DNA from 3 places in the Desulfofundulus luciae genome. Region 2 is predicted to be linked to each of the others. Evidence: riboswitches for the same ligand, from Rfam matches in the RefSeq annotation. Region 2 holds a riboswitch; each other region holds the start of a gene.
The links. A riboswitch is a leader RNA that binds a small molecule or an ion and turns the genes downstream of it on or off. The one in region 2 is predicted to bind cobalamin.
Positions count from the first base shown of each region.

Region 1: linked by a shared signal. The riboswitch ahead of J2Z49_RS09870 (carbon-nitrogen hydrolase family protein) and the one ahead of J2Z49_RS12260 (energy-coupling factor ABC transporter permease) in region 2 are both predicted to bind cobalamin.
Region 3: linked by a shared signal. The riboswitch ahead of cbiD (cobalt-precorrin-5B (C(1))-methyltransferase CbiD) and the one ahead of J2Z49_RS12260 (energy-coupling factor ABC transporter permease) in region 2 are both predicted to bind cobalamin.

Region 1 covers NZ_JAUSUX010000015.1:44,592-49,351, forward strand. Annotated here, with positions in the region: gene J2Z49_RS09860 (hypothetical protein) at 1-125, opposite strand, end outside; gene J2Z49_RS09865 (MarR family transcriptional regulator) at 82-549, opposite strand; cobalamin riboswitch at 855-1,136, shown strand; gene J2Z49_RS09870 (carbon-nitrogen hydrolase family protein) at 1,276-2,985, shown strand; gene cobN (cobaltochelatase subunit CobN) at 3,005-4,760, shown strand, end outside.
Region 2 covers NZ_JAUSUX010000025.1:5,098-9,857, reverse strand. Annotated here, with positions in the region: gene J2Z49_RS12285 (CoB--CoM heterodisulfide reductase iron-sulfur subunit A family protein) at 1-474, shown strand, start outside; gene J2Z49_RS12280 (MarR family transcriptional regulator) at 474-719, shown strand; gene J2Z49_RS12275 (4Fe-4S dicluster domain-containing protein) at 719-1,021, shown strand; gene J2Z49_RS12270 ((Fe-S)-binding protein) at 1,035-1,997, shown strand; gene J2Z49_RS12265 (DsrE/DsrF/DrsH-like family protein) at 2,096-2,563, shown strand; cobalamin riboswitch at 2,733-3,019, shown strand; gene J2Z49_RS12260 (energy-coupling factor ABC transporter permease) at 3,422-4,168, shown strand; gene J2Z49_RS12255 (energy-coupling factor ABC transporter substrate-binding protein) at 4,171-4,503, shown strand; gene cbiQ (cobalt ECF transporter T component CbiQ) at 4,496-4,760, shown strand, end outside.
Region 3 covers NZ_JAUSUX010000027.1:10,281-15,040, forward strand. Annotated here, with positions in the region: gene cbiT (precorrin-6Y C5,15-methyltransferase (decarboxylating) subunit CbiT) at 1-374, opposite strand, end outside; gene cbiE (precorrin-6y C5,15-methyltransferase (decarboxylating) subunit CbiE) at 331-993, opposite strand; gene cbiD (cobalt-precorrin-5B (C(1))-methyltransferase CbiD) at 975-2,078, opposite strand; cobalamin riboswitch at 2,207-2,480, opposite strand; gene J2Z49_RS12640 (ATP-binding protein) at 2,484-3,224, opposite strand; gene J2Z49_RS12645 (DnaD domain-containing protein) at 3,244-4,020, opposite strand; gene J2Z49_RS12650 (histidinol-phosphatase) at 4,089-4,760, opposite strand, start outside.

The sequences.
Region 1 (4,760 bases), on a different contig from region 2:
AGCTTGCGCAGTTCCATTTCGACGATGACCAGCATGTCTGTTAGTGCCTGCAGCACTGTGCTGCCTGATTTTGCCGCCGGTTCAACCGAGGCGGCGACTGATGTGGCGAACCTGTCTGATTCCACGAAAATCTCCCCCTGCATCCAAAAAATTACCGGTAAAATAAGTAAATACATCATCCATGGAAGCACCGGGGTTACCCGTCATTGCCTTTAATTCTGCCGGCGTACCGGTAACCACCATTTCGCCACGATTAAGTATGCCAATTCGATTACAGACTGTATCGGCCTCTTCCATATAGTGAGTGGTAAGCAGGATGCGCTCCAGTCGCTTGACAGTGATGGTCACCGAGCTTGAGCCGGTACCCATGCGCACGGCAATGTCTTTGATCCGCTGTGGCCCAAACCGGTGCAGGATGTGCAAAACCCAGTACTGCTCGGGTGTAATCTTACCCTGTTTTACCGGGTGGGACGTCAAACGCCAGCAACGCCAGATTTGCCAGATTGCATCGGCAATTTTTTCAGTGAGCAACTGCTCGTTATTATTCATCACATCACCTGTCTTCCCAACTAAAATATACCATCAAAAAATTTGATGATCAATGTATTTCACATTTGGGGCGTAAAGTCGGTTATACTATCTTTGAAGAAGGACGGCCTGCATGCAGGGATTGCATGAGGTGGACTGAATAGTAACCTTCTCCGAAAAAATTTTTTTCTAAAGGAGGATTTGGTCGTTGGATATAGAAGTCATCCCAAAGTAGAAATTTTCATTTTAAATAATTCCGGTATGAATGGAAATGCTGGCCACGAAGGTCTGCCCCGGAATGGGAAAGACCTTTTGTGTTTTTAACAGTTAAATAATGTGGACGGGGTGTCCTGCTTCTCTGATGGGGGCCAGGCTGAAAAGGGAAGCCGGTGCAAATCCGGCGCGGTCCCGCCACTGTGAGGGGGAAGGAACCCACATAATGTCACTGTCCAGCACTCACCGATGATATTGATGAAACCTTAAGCTATGTTTTCATTATTTGTCAAGCGTGCCATTGGATGTTACGGTTCATTGGTGAGTGCTGGATGGGAAGACGTGGAGTTCCGATGAACCCGAGCCAGGAGACCTGCCCCGTTTTTTCACCATGCTGCCTACGCGGATAGGGATGTGGTAGGTCTGATTTTCCCTACCCCCGCTTTATGCGTAGCGGGGGTTTTTGATTGCCCGTTTTTAATTGCCAGGAGGAACCCCGGCATTATATCTGGCCGGACGGTCGGAAATTTCCGGGTGGAAAAGGAGTTTCTTGATGAGGTGTTAAAGATGCCGGAAGAAGTCAGGGTGGCTTTAATCCATGCAGCCATCAAGTGGAAAAATAAGGAACATAACCTGCGGCGGTTGCTGGCCTTAAATGAAGAGGCTGCTGCCGGCGGTGCCCGGATCATTATAAACCCCGAGTTGGCCACCACGGGTTATACCTTTGAAAGCAGAAGGGACATTTCCCCCTTTGTGGAGACCGTTCCCGGCCCGACCACAGAATTGTTCGGCGCCCTGGCCCGCCGGTACGGGGTCTACATTTGCCTGGGGCTGCCGGAAGTGGATTTAAAATCGGGGATTTATTATAACACCGCAGTGCTCATTGGCCCGGACGGCCGGGTAATGGGTCAGCACCGTAAGCTGGCCCCTGCCTTTAAGGAAAATCTCTGGGCGGCCAGGGGTAACCTGCCCGTGCTGGTGGCAGAAACCTGCTTTGGTAGAGTGGGTGTGCTCATCTGTGCCGACACATACTGGTACAAGGCGGCGCGAATGGCTGCCCTGAAAGGTGCCCGGGTGCTGCTGATCCCGGCCAACTGGCCGCCCCATCACTACCCGCCGGAAGTTTTCTGGCGTGCCCGGGCTCTGGAAAACGGAGTTTATGTACTGGCCTGTAACCGTACGGGTCAGGATAAAAGCATGAACTGTAATGCGTCACAATCGTTCATCATTGGCCCCGACGGTAGCGTTTTAAAGGAAGTACAGTCTGCTAATGACACCATCCTTTATGGCACGTTGCCATTAAAAAACGGGAGATTTTTTACCCCCGGGGCCGGTGTCCTGCTGGGCGACAGGCGACCGGAATTCTATGCCGGTATAACGCTGGATACCTTTTCCCAATTTGAACCGGAGGCGCTGCTGGGGTTGTCCGCAGGAAAGGAGTTTGCCGTAGCCACTGTTCAGTTTGCTCCACAGGCTGGAGAGCCGGTGAGAAATATCCGGCGCATTTTGTCATTCCTGGACCAGGCCGCAGACCTGGCTGCCCGCAGGGGGATGAAGCTCGACCTGGTTGTTTTTCCGGAACTTGCTGTAACAGGGGCCATATCTCAACCAGCACAGGCAGAAGAACTGGCCGAACCGGTTCCCGGCCCTGTTACCGGGGCTGTTATCCGGAGGGCAGAAAAGCTGGACCTGTATGTGGTGATGGGGGTGTTAGAAAGGGAAGACAGTCAACTGTTTAACACTGCCGTGTTGATCGGTCCGGCGGGATTGCTTGGAAAATACAGAAAGATACACTTAAGTCCCTCCGACAGGGAATGGGCTCGCCCCGGGCAGGAAGATTTTTGCTTTTTTGACCTCCCCTTTGGCAGGGTGGGCATTTTACTGGGGCATGACCTGTTTTTCCCGGAAAGCCTGGAGAGTCTGGCCAAACAGGGGGTGGATGTGCTCTGCGTTCCCGCCCTCTGGAATGATGAAAAAAGCCAGTTTATCTGGGAAGCCAGGATAGCCGAACAAATGCACCTGGTGGTGGCCAACCAGTGGGGGTCCAGTGGTTCTTTTTGTGCCCTGGGCGGCAGCTTAATTTACAGTTATTCCCGGTACTCTGAAAGGCGCGTGCGGCTGGTGTCTCCTGTCAATGAGGACAGGATCAACATTATGCTTTTAAACCCGCAGGAAACCAGGCAGAAGAAGTTCCTGGAAAAGGTGGATTATGACCTCCTCCTGACACATTACAAACTTTTTTAAGAAGAGGGGCGAGAATGGGATGAAGCTTAGAATATTGTTTTACACGGCCATTGAGGGTGAATTGGGCAGCCTCAGTAATGCCGTCAGGAGCGTGCACCGGGAATACGGTCCGCTGGTGGAGGTTCTGGCATACGCAAAGCGGGATTTAACCGGCCCGGAAAAGGAAGCAGAGTTACTGGATACGGTTCACTGCTGCCACCTGGTGATCCTGCACCTGATGGGTGGGCCTGACTCCTTACCCTCTTTTGACCGGGTAACGGCTCTTGCCAGAGAACAGGCCATACCTCTGGCCGTTCTGCCTTCGGTGGGGGATGATACCCGGGCGCTCCTGGGCTTGAGCAACCTTTCTGAAGAAGATTACCGGCTTGTCCGGTTATATGTTAGTTACGGCGGGGAAGAGAACCTCAAAAATTTACTCATCTGGTCAATTAACCGTTATTTGGGCAAGTTTTACCCTGTGCCGGAGCCCAAACCCCTTCCCTGGGAAGGATTATACTACCCGGGGTGTCAGAGTGAGGCCCAGGCGGCGGCTCTTCTTGAGGAAAAACTAAAGGAAGGTAAACCCGTGGTGGGCATTCTTTTCTACCAGAGTTACCGGGTAGCCGGCAACACCGATTTTGTGGACGAGCTGATCAATCAAATAGAAAACCAGGGTGGTGTAGCCCTGCCGGTATTCCTGTATGCAACCAGAAACGATGAGCTGGGTAGCCGGGGGATAGCCTGGGTGGTGGAAAATTACTTCAGTCGCCAGGGCCGGCCGCTGGTGGATGTGGTGGTAAACACTCTCATGTTTGCCCAAACCATGGCCACGCCAACCTTCAGCCGGGTTGAAGAAAAGGATCTCTACCTGCGCCTGGGTGTGCCCTTAATCAAAGCCATCCTTTCCGTAGCGTCCCGTAGCGAATGGGAAAACAGCCAGCAGGGTCTCGGCCCGCTGGACGTGGTTATGAGCGTGGCCCTGCCGGAGTTTGACGGCGATCTGATTACCGTGCCGGTGGCCACCCGGGAGGAATTGGAAAGAGATCCCCTTACCGGGGCAGCTCCAATTAAATATGTGCCCGTTGCCGAACGAATGCAAAAAGTGGCCTCTTTGGCCCTGCGCTGGGCAAGGTTGAGGCGCAAGCCCAACCGGGAGAAAAAAGTGGCCATTATCCTGCACAATTACCCGCCCCGCAACGACCGCATCGGCAACGCCTTCGGCCTGGATACGCCGGCCAGCGTACACCGTTTGCTACTTGCCATGCGGGAAGCCGGTTACCTGGTGGAAGACTTGCCCCCTGACGGGACCGCCCTGATGGAAAGAATCTTAGCCGGTTTAACAAACGAGCGGGGCTGGCTGGACCCGCGGGAATTAGAGAGACGGTCAGCCGCCCGGGTGGATAAAAACACCTACCGGCAGTGGTATTCCACCTTTCCGGCCAGCGCCCGGGAACACCTGGAGCGGGACTGGGGGCCGCCGCCGGGAGAGGTTTTCTATTACGGTGAGCACCTGCTGGTACCCGGAATCTTTCTGGGCAACGTGTTTCTGGGTGTACAGCCCCCGCGCGGCTTTTTGGAAGACCCGTCGAAGATTTACCACAGCCCGGATCTTTCCCCGCCACATCACTATCTGGCCTATTACCGGTGGTTGCGGGATGTTTTTCAAGCAGATATTGTCTTTCATATTGGTAAGCATGGCTCACTGGAGTGGCTTCCCGGCAAAGGGGTGGGGCTCTCCGCGGCCTGCTTCCCGGACCTGGCCATTAACGACCTGCCTCACGTTTATCCGTATATTG
Region 2 (4,760 bases):
CCCAAAAAGAACGGGAAGCTGGTGGATATCTTGAAGCTGCCCGTGGGAAGGGACGGGTTTTTCAACGAGATACACCCCAAACTGCGTCCGGTGGAAACGGTGGTGGACGGCGTGTTCATCTGCGGTGCCTGCCAGGGTCCCAAGAACTCTTCCGAAAGCGTGGCCTCCGCCCTGGCGGCGGTTGCCCAGAGCGCTTCCATCCTCAAAAAAGGCTATGTTGAGCTTGAGCCGCTCATTGCCGCCGTGGATCCCCAGCTGTGTACCTGGTGCGGGGTGTGTGCCCAGGCCTGTCCTTACTCCGCCATTGAACAAGAGCAATACCGGGGCAGGGAAGTGGCCCGGGTAAACGAAGCGGTCTGCAAGGGCTGCGGCGGCTGCGTTCCAACCTGTTCCCGGGATGCCCTCAATCTCAGGGGTTATACAGGCGCACAGATCAAGTCCATGATTGATGCTCTGGTAAAGGAGATATGCTGATGAACGGCAGGGTGAGAGACGTCAGGGAAGTCGTCAGGGAAGAAATGCTGATGAGGGATAAGATCCTCGATGTCCTGAAGGACGGTCCCAAAACCGTTCCGGAAATAGCGGAAGCAGTGGGTTATCCTTGCCATGAAGTCATGTTCTGGGTCATGGGCATGCGCAAATACGGCCATTTATGTGAGGACGAGTTAACCGACGAGGGCTATTACAAGTACAGGGCGGTAATCAAGGAGGAGAGCTGATGGCACTGGTAAATCCCGACTTTGTTGAGGAGGTTAAAAGGTCTGGCCGGTTTGATGCCTCTGCCTGTATGAACTGCGGGGTATGCAGTGCGGTATGCCCCATGGGCATTGAACTCCTCCCCCGGAAACTGTTCCGCTACGTGTTATTGGGCGTGAAGGACAGGGTGCTGGAAAATGTAGAGACCATTTATTCCTGCCTTTTGTGCAGGCTGTGCGAAGTTAATTGCCCGGCACAGGTGCATATAGCGGAAAATGTGCGTTTTCTCCGCTGCTACATGAATAAGAAAGTTTTCAAAATTTAAGGAGAATGGTAATATGCCGTTACCGATTGGCGATACCGTGGGCATTCTGGCGGATAACCTGCGGATTAGAAAATCCGTGCTGCCCGTTCCGGATAAAAGTGCAAGCGCATGGGCCAGGGGTCTGGGGCTGACCAGGGGTGGGGAAACCATCCTTTATACCGGCAGGATGTATCAGCTCATTCCCTACATCGAGGCGTTGAATAAGGTCCAGGAAAAGATTGAGGATTCATGGATCGCTGACTTTGTAAAGGTAGGAAGGGTCATCAACAGGTTTATCAATGTAGCGGGTCTTCTGGCCGTACCGTCCAGAAACATGCAGGAGTCCTGCGGCAGAATACTGGTCAATATCGCACGGCTTTTAAGGCGGGCGGGAGTTGAGTTCGGTTATTTGTACGAAGAAGACCTGTACTCGGGGGCGCTTGTTTATGACCTGGGAGTGGACGATGTCCTGGAGGCCCACGCCCGTAGAGTAATGGATGTTTTTAAAAAATACCGGGTCAAAAAGGTCATCACCGTTGACCCCCACACCACCCATATGCTTCGTTCCGTGTACCCTAACCTGATCAAAGGATATGACCTGCAGGTAAAAAGCTACCTGGAAGTGCTGGTGGAGCGGGACCTGAAGCCCCGAAAGGAGCTCCGCCTGGAAGCGGTCGTCCACGACTCATGTTTATATGCCAGGCAGGAGAACGTGCTGCAGGAGCAGAGAACTTTGCTGGATAAAGCGGGCATTGACTTAAGGGAACCTGTGGATTCCGGAAAGTTCACCTTCTGCTGCGGCGGGCCTGCCGAATCTCTGTTCCCCAGGAAGGCAAAAGAAAATGCTAAAAAAAGGGTGGATCAAATCAAGAAGGTTTCTTTCAGGGCGGTGACCATGTGCCCGATCTGCCTGGTGAATTTGCAAAAAGCAGCCGGTGGAGAAATACAGGTGGAGGATATATCCAGCTACCTGGTACAGGCCTACTGCGGGGGATAGGATGAAGGTCCTCTTTATGCTGGAAGAAAAACACCGGTTCCACATCTTTTGTCCTCAACTTGCCGGTTAACTAAAATAAGGCACGGGGGTGCAGGCACATGAAAAAGACCATCATCGTCTTCAGCGGTGATCTTGACCGGGTTATGGCCGCCTTTATCATTGCCAATGGAGCTGCTGCCATGGGTGACGAGGTGACCATGTTTTTCACCTTCTGGGGATTAAACGTCCTGAGAAGGCCGGAGAAGGTTAAGGTAAAGAAGAGTTTTTTGCAGGCGCTGTTCGGCTGGATGATGCCCAGGGGTGCCGGCAAGCTGGGGATATCGAAGATGAATTTCGGCGGCCTGGGTGCAAAAATGATGAAGATCGTAATGAAGCAGCAAAATGTTACCCCCCTTCCGGAACTTATCCGGTTAGCCAGGGAGCAGGGTATAAGAATGATTGCCTGTACCATGTCCATGGACGTGATGGGCATAAGGAAAGAAGAACTCATCGACGGCCTGGAGTTTGCCGGGGTGGCCACCTACCTGGCCGAAGCCGACGAGGCCAATGTAAACCTCTTTATTTAGCCTTTGGAGGACCTGCGCTAAAAGGCCAGGTCTTCCATATTTTGGGGCGCGGGGAGGCAATGCCGTTTTTACCGGCAATTTTGCGAAGGGGTTCTGAGACTGAAGTTTTGGCAGTTTGTGGGCGGGAAAAATTCTGGACAGCGTATACCTGTTGTGTTATAATTTAGGCAATTGAATAAAGTGAACGGGTGCTCCCTGCCGCAAAAGGCAAGGATAGAGGGAAGTCAGTGAAAATCTGACGCGGTGCCGCCACTGTGAATGGGGAGCCCGCCACACAAAGCCACTGGCCCAGCACTCACTGATGAGGATGAGCGGCTATATCCAATGACACGCTTGTTCAGCAGGGAAAATGTAACAGTATGGTTTAACCGATGTCGCTGGTGAATGCTGGGTTGGGAAGGCGTGGTGGGGCAGTGATCCATGAGCCAGGAAACCTGCCCGTTCCTTTTCACCGTTTGTACCTACGGTCCATGGGGAGGTGAAAGATGTTAGAGTATGGACGCTTTTACCCCTGCACCCGGACACGCAGGGGTTGTTAGTTTTTTAAAAATGCCAGATTGCAGGAATAGGTGCTTTATCCCGAGGGATAAAGCTTAAAGGGTGATGTGGTCCACTGTCCGGGGAGCCCCTTCAACTTTTTTAAGGAAGCTCTGGGTGACTTGAGGGGGCTATGACCTGAGGGCAGCAGAGGACATGCCTATTCCACTCCTCATTATCTGTACCGGGGGAGCGGTGGAGCATGTCCTTTTTGTGTTCACACGGTTACATTACCCCCCGGCACCGGGTCGGGGGGTTTTCTTTGTACTGGTTGGGCGGGCCGTTTGCCGGGTGACCCTATTTCTTAAGGGAGGTATTTTTATGAGGAAGAATACGTGGGTCCTTTTATCCATTCTCTTTCTTCTTTTCCTGTTCTTTCCCCAGCAAAATGCCTGGGCCATGCACATAATGGAGGGGTTTCTTCCCTTAAAGTGGTGCCTTTTCTGGTATGTTTTGACCTTACCCTTTCTTGTTGCAGGTATCCTGTCCATTCAAAAAGCCGTAAAGGTTGACCCAGGTGTGAAAATGCTCCTGGGGCTGGCTGGTGCCTTTGCCTTTGTCCTTTCGGCTTTGAAACTTCCTTCTGTTACCGGCAGTTGTTCTCATCCCACCGGCGTCGGGCTGGGGGCCATACTTTTCGGACCATGGGCTATGAGCGTATTGGGCTGCATCGTATTGCTCTTTCAGGCAGTCCTGCTGGCTCACGGTGGTTTAACCACGCTGGGGGCCAACACCTTTTCCATGGCGGTGGTGGGCCCCCTGGCGGCCTATGTTCTTTTCCGGTTGGGCCAGAGGCTGGCCATGCCCCGGTGGCTTTCGGTATTTGTGGCTGCCTTTTTAGGAGATCTGTTAACCTATGTTACCACATCCATACAATTGGCTCTGGCCTTTCCCGCTTCCCATGGCGGGGTGGTAGCAGCCATGGTTAAGTTCATGGGTATCTTTGCGATAACCCAGGTGCCGCTGGCCATCAGCGAGGGGATTCTCACCATCATTGTTTTTAACTTCCTGGTTGCTCACAACCGCCGTGAACTGGAACAATTACGAGTATTATCCCGGGAGGTATAAGGATGAGAACTGGTGTGAAAAACCTGTTTTTGATTTTCATTGTCCTGGTGCTGGCTGTCTTTCCCCTGGTGGTGAATAAAAATGCTGAATTTGGGGGTGCCGATGGCCAGGCAGAGAAAATCATTGGAGAATTACACCCAGATTACCAGCCGTGGTTTGAATCCGTGTGGGAGCCACCCAGCGGAGAAATCGAAAGCTTGCTCTTTGCCCTGCAGGCAGCGCTGGGTGCCGGATTTATCGGCTATTTCATAGGATTCTACCGCGGATGGAGAGGGAACCACGTCAAGCAAAAGCAAACCGGGGAGTTGTTAGAGGAGAGAGATACTGGTGTTTAAAATTGACCAGTATGCATATACCAGCAGCCTGCGCCATGTTCATCCCGGAGAAAAATTTGCCTTTGCCATGCTTACCATGGGCATCTGCCTGGCGGCTTCAAGCATACTGGTACCTGCCCTGATCACCGGTCTGACGGCGGCGGCCATAATCCTGGGTGCCCGCATACCGGCCCGCTTTTACTTCAAACTTTTGCTGCTGCCCCTGGGTTTTCTGGTGGCCGGGTTGCTGGCCATCACCCTGACCATCTCCCGGGAAC
Region 3 (4,760 bases), on a different contig from region 2:
ATCTCCCCTAACTGGCCGCCCGAGCCGCCGATAAATACCCGGTGGGGGGGCGGGAGCTGGAGCAGTGCCTCAGGGGCACGGCCTTCCACCACCTGGATGTTCTTCTGGGCAAAGCGACGCATGTTTTCCCGGATCAGCTCCAGTGCCGCGGGCTTTTGCTCTACGGCATAAACGATGCCGTCACCGATTAGCCGGGCTGCTTCGATGGCAATGGAGCCGGTGCCACTGCCAATATCCCACACCACCTGGCCCGGTCCCAGCCGGGCCTTGGCCAGGGTGACGGCGCGAATTTCTTCCTTGGTCATGGGGATACTCCCCCGGATAAACAGGTCATCGGGAATCCCCGGAGTCACATAGGGCCAAGCTTTTTTCATCAATGATCACCATAACGCAATTATTTTGCCCGGAAAAGTCCCGGCGGGCCAGTTCACCGGGTGTGGTTTCCAGGATTTCCTCCTCTGGATAACCCAGGTTACAACAACAAAAAACTTTTCGATCAGCTATTTCCGCCTTCACGAGCAGGCTGGCGATGTGGTTGGGTGGAGCTCCCGGGCCGGTGAGGAGGGCTATCTTCCCCTGGTAGCGCACCAGATTAACCAGGTCCTCGACGGGCCTTCCGTGAGCACTCAAGATCAGCGCATCATGCCAGGGCATGGCCAGGCGGGCAAAGGCCAGTTGCACCGAACTGATTCCGGGGATGACCTCCAATTCCTCCGGGGTGAAATATTGGCGCAGGTAATTCAAAATTCCATACAGTCCAGGATCACCTGAAGCTAAAACGGCTACCTTTTCCTCCCGGTGTGAGCGGATGAAATCCACCATGGCCGCAAGATTATTTTTAATTACAAAAGTTTTCTGTTCCTCCCGGGCCAGATAGGACAGGTGGCGCTGGCCGCCTACCAGTACCCGGGCGCTGGCCAAAGCTCTTTGAGCGGCAGGGGTGAGATAATCCAGGTTGCCCGGTCCTACGCCAATTACCTTAATTCGCGGCATCCCAGCGCCCTCCCGATTTCCCGTGCCTGACGGTCCCAACCGAGGATTTTGCCATCCAGGGTCAAAAAGACTGTTCCCACCTTTAAACGGTGGTGGACGTACTCCATGGCCCGCTGGCTGGCCCGGCAGGCCAGTTGGTGGTAAACAGACAGGAAATTGTGTTCCGTCAGCAACTCTACCACACTTTCAATGGTGCTGGCTTCCATAATGCGTGCGATGAGGCCCCTGTCTGCACCCATCAGGGCGGCGTGACTGGCCAGGGTTTCCCGCCGGGCGTCGGCAACCCGGCTGTGGGTATGAAAAATGCCGGCAGCCACCTTTAAAAGCTTTCCGTGGTGCCCCCAGAGCAAAACGCCGGAAAAGCCTTTTTCCACACAGTTTTCCAGCATAAAACCTACGAAATTGCTCATTTCCACCACAGCTTCGGCCGGGAATCCGTATCTATCCACCGCTGTCTGGATTCCCAATCGTCCCGGGGTAAGAACCACCTGATCAAAGCCTGCTGCCCTGGCCATATCCAGAAGGGGCAGCAGGGAATCCTTAAACGCTTCCTCGGACATGGGCCGGACTATGCCTGTGGTTCCCAGTATGGATATCCCCCCCACAATTCCCAGACGGGGGTTCAGGGTGCGCCTGGCTACCAATTCCCCCCCGGGTACGCTGATCATTAGTTCCACTCCCCATCCGGGAGGGAGAACGCCGGCCACAGCCTCCTTAATCATTTGCCGGGGAACGGGGTTAATGGCCGGTTCGCCTACGGCCACCGCCAGCCCCGGTTTGGTTACCCGCCCTACTCCAGGCCCCCCGTACAGGCGAATTCCCTCTGGGGCGGGGCGGGCTTCGACCACAACGGGCAGACCATGAGTAACGTCGGGATCATCCCCTCCGTCTTTAATCACCACTGCCCTGGTACCGCCAGGTATTGCCTCTACCTGGTGAATGGGCACCGTTAAGGGCTGGCCCATGGGGTTGACCAAAGTAACCTGATCAGGTTTTATACCGTGAAAAAGCAACTCCGTGGCAGCCCGGGCAGCCGCAGCGGCACAGGCTCCTGTCGTAATCCCGTTTCGTAAAGGCTTAGCCACCTTGTTTCCCCCTGAAAAAAACACGCCCGGCAAAAGTAGGGGCGTGTGGAGAGTCTTTACGCCTGCTATCTTTCGCGCGAAGATAGAAAGGCCTGCCACTGGCTTTTTGCCCTTTGGTAAAGGACATGTTCCAGTGAAAGGGGCAGGCAGGTCTCCTGGCTTCCGGATCTTTGGATGCCCGCGCCTTCCCGGTCCAGCACTCACCAGTGACATCGTTAAACCGTGTCGTTATGAACAAGCGTCCCATTGGATGTAGCAGCTCATCAGTGAGTGCTAGGCCAGTGGCACCTTGCGGGTTCCTCCCCGGTTACAGTGGCGGGACCGCGCCGGCTTAAGCAGGTCCACCTGCTCCCCGGTCTTCCCTATTATCCCCCGTTGGGGACCTGCCCCGCACATATTTAGTTTTTAACCTTCCCGGAGCCTTTCCCTGCGCTGGACCATGCGAATGTCATCTTCAACCGGTAACCGGTAAGGCCAGCACATCTGGCAAATGCGGGAAGTGGTTCTTTCTCCCAAATACTCGCCTAAATCTTCCAGGCTGATGTTGGTGGTAATGATTACGGGGAGACGATGGTTGACGCGGTAATTTAAGATCGAATAAAGTTTATTTTTGGTCCATTCGGTATAATTATGGGCTCCCAGATCGTCTAAAAACAAAAGGGGCACTTCCCTTGCCGCATCCAGGAGATCCTTTTCCGAATAATCTGCACCCTGGCGGTTCTGGTCATAAGTTGAACGCAGGCGATCTAGCAAGTCCGGTACAACCACAAACAATAACAGCACTTCGGTTTCCAACAGGGCGTTGGCTATGCAGGCGGCCAGGAATGTTTTTCCACTGCCCACGGGGCCGGTAATCAACAGACCATCGATATGCCGGTCGTTCTTAAAATTACGAACGAAGTCTTGCGCCGCCTGAAAGGTGCGCCGGGCCGATTCGTAATAAGTGATTTTGCGTTCCGGATCTACCCGCAATCGCGAATAATACTTAAAGTTAAATTTGTCAAAGGTGTGGTTACGTAAACCTTCCGGTAACCCTGCTTCTTTAAAACGGTTAACCAGGGCCCTCTGCTTGTTACACGGGCAGGGAACGGCCACGTTGTTTTTGATCACCACACCCCGATCCTCACATACAGGACAGGCCTTCACTGGCCGGCATCCTTTCTAATTAACTGAGGTATAGCGTTTTCAAAAGTGCTTTCTTCCGTTCATCCACCTTTGAGGGGGGCTGTTTACCTGAACGCCGTTTCTTAAATTGTGCGTCATAGGCGTTTATTTCCTCAACGGTACGCAGGTTGTTCTTCTTCCATTCCAGAATAATACTATCAATATACTTGAAATTATGCTTGCCCATCAGGACGGCCCGGCGTAAAGCTTCCAAGACCAGCGTGGGATCCAGTTCCTCGGTCCACTGGCGGATCTGTTCGACCTCCATGGGGGAAACAGGCCGACCGAATTCCTGTTCAAAGGCCCGGATGAGCAGGGCAAATTCTTGCGCCTTTGTCTCTAAAGGCCTTTTTTCCAGCAGGCTGCGGGTACGTTCAATTTCCTTGACCCTGATGCTGGCCCAGATCTCCGAGAGCTTTTCTAACAGCGGTTCAAAGTCATATCCACTGAGGATCTGATCTTTACTTTCGTCATAATACTGCGTTACGGCCAGCACTTCCTTTTCTATTAACCTGTTCAGGTTTTGTTGCACCCGGGTTACATCCTGGGCCGTGCATGCCGCCAGGGTGGAGGCGGAAGGAAACAGGTTCTTTTCCTCTACCTGCAACCGGAGAAGCTGAATGAGAAGAATCATTTCTTCGTCGTTTATATCAAGGTGACGGTACAACCGGAGTAAAAGATTCGGGATGGCGGTAGTGCCCTGGAGCAACAGGTCGGCACCAAAGGCAGCGGTAATGTTTCCCTCCCTGTATCTTTTCACCGTTCTGCCATTCATCATGCTCTTCCTCCCCCGCTTAGTGAATATTTTATGGTAAGGGAGGAAGTTTGTCCAGGCAAAAAAAACCGTTAGAGGGGGCAAGGTTGACGAGAAATAAATGTATACACCGCGAGCCCCATTTCTTCTAACATTAATACCGCCTGGTCTGTATACGCTCCCAGATCAGAAAGCCGGTGGGCATCGGAGCCCACGGTGAATATTTTAACGCCACATTCCCGGGCCTGTAAGAGGATTTCCCGGCTGGGATGAAATTCGGTCAGTCCCCGCCGCAGGCTGGAGGTATTTACTTCCAGACCCATATTTCGCCGTGCCATTTCCTTAAGAATCGGTTCGACCATTCCTTTATGGGCATTTCCCAGGGTTGTACCCAGGAGGCGTTCTCCGTGGCGTCGATAAAGATCCAGGTGACCGATACAGTCAAAGAGGTTGCTTTCCACGGCTTCCTTTAAGACTTGAAAATATTCACCGCACGCCTCTTCCGCAGTATGGGAGGAGAAGTAGATCCGGCTTTCCTCCCAGGATGATATGGATTGGTGTTCAAGGCAATGGATGGAACCCAGTACATAATCAAAGGGATAATTATTTAAGATTTTTTCAATGGTTTTCTCACAGCCCCGTTCATAGCCAACTTCTAGACCAGCTTTTATTTTCAGTTTCCGGTTATGCAGTTGGCTACGGGCTTCCTCGATGTCCTGGAAATAATGATCAAGCCAGCCTAAATCCTCCATGGGGTGAAGCTT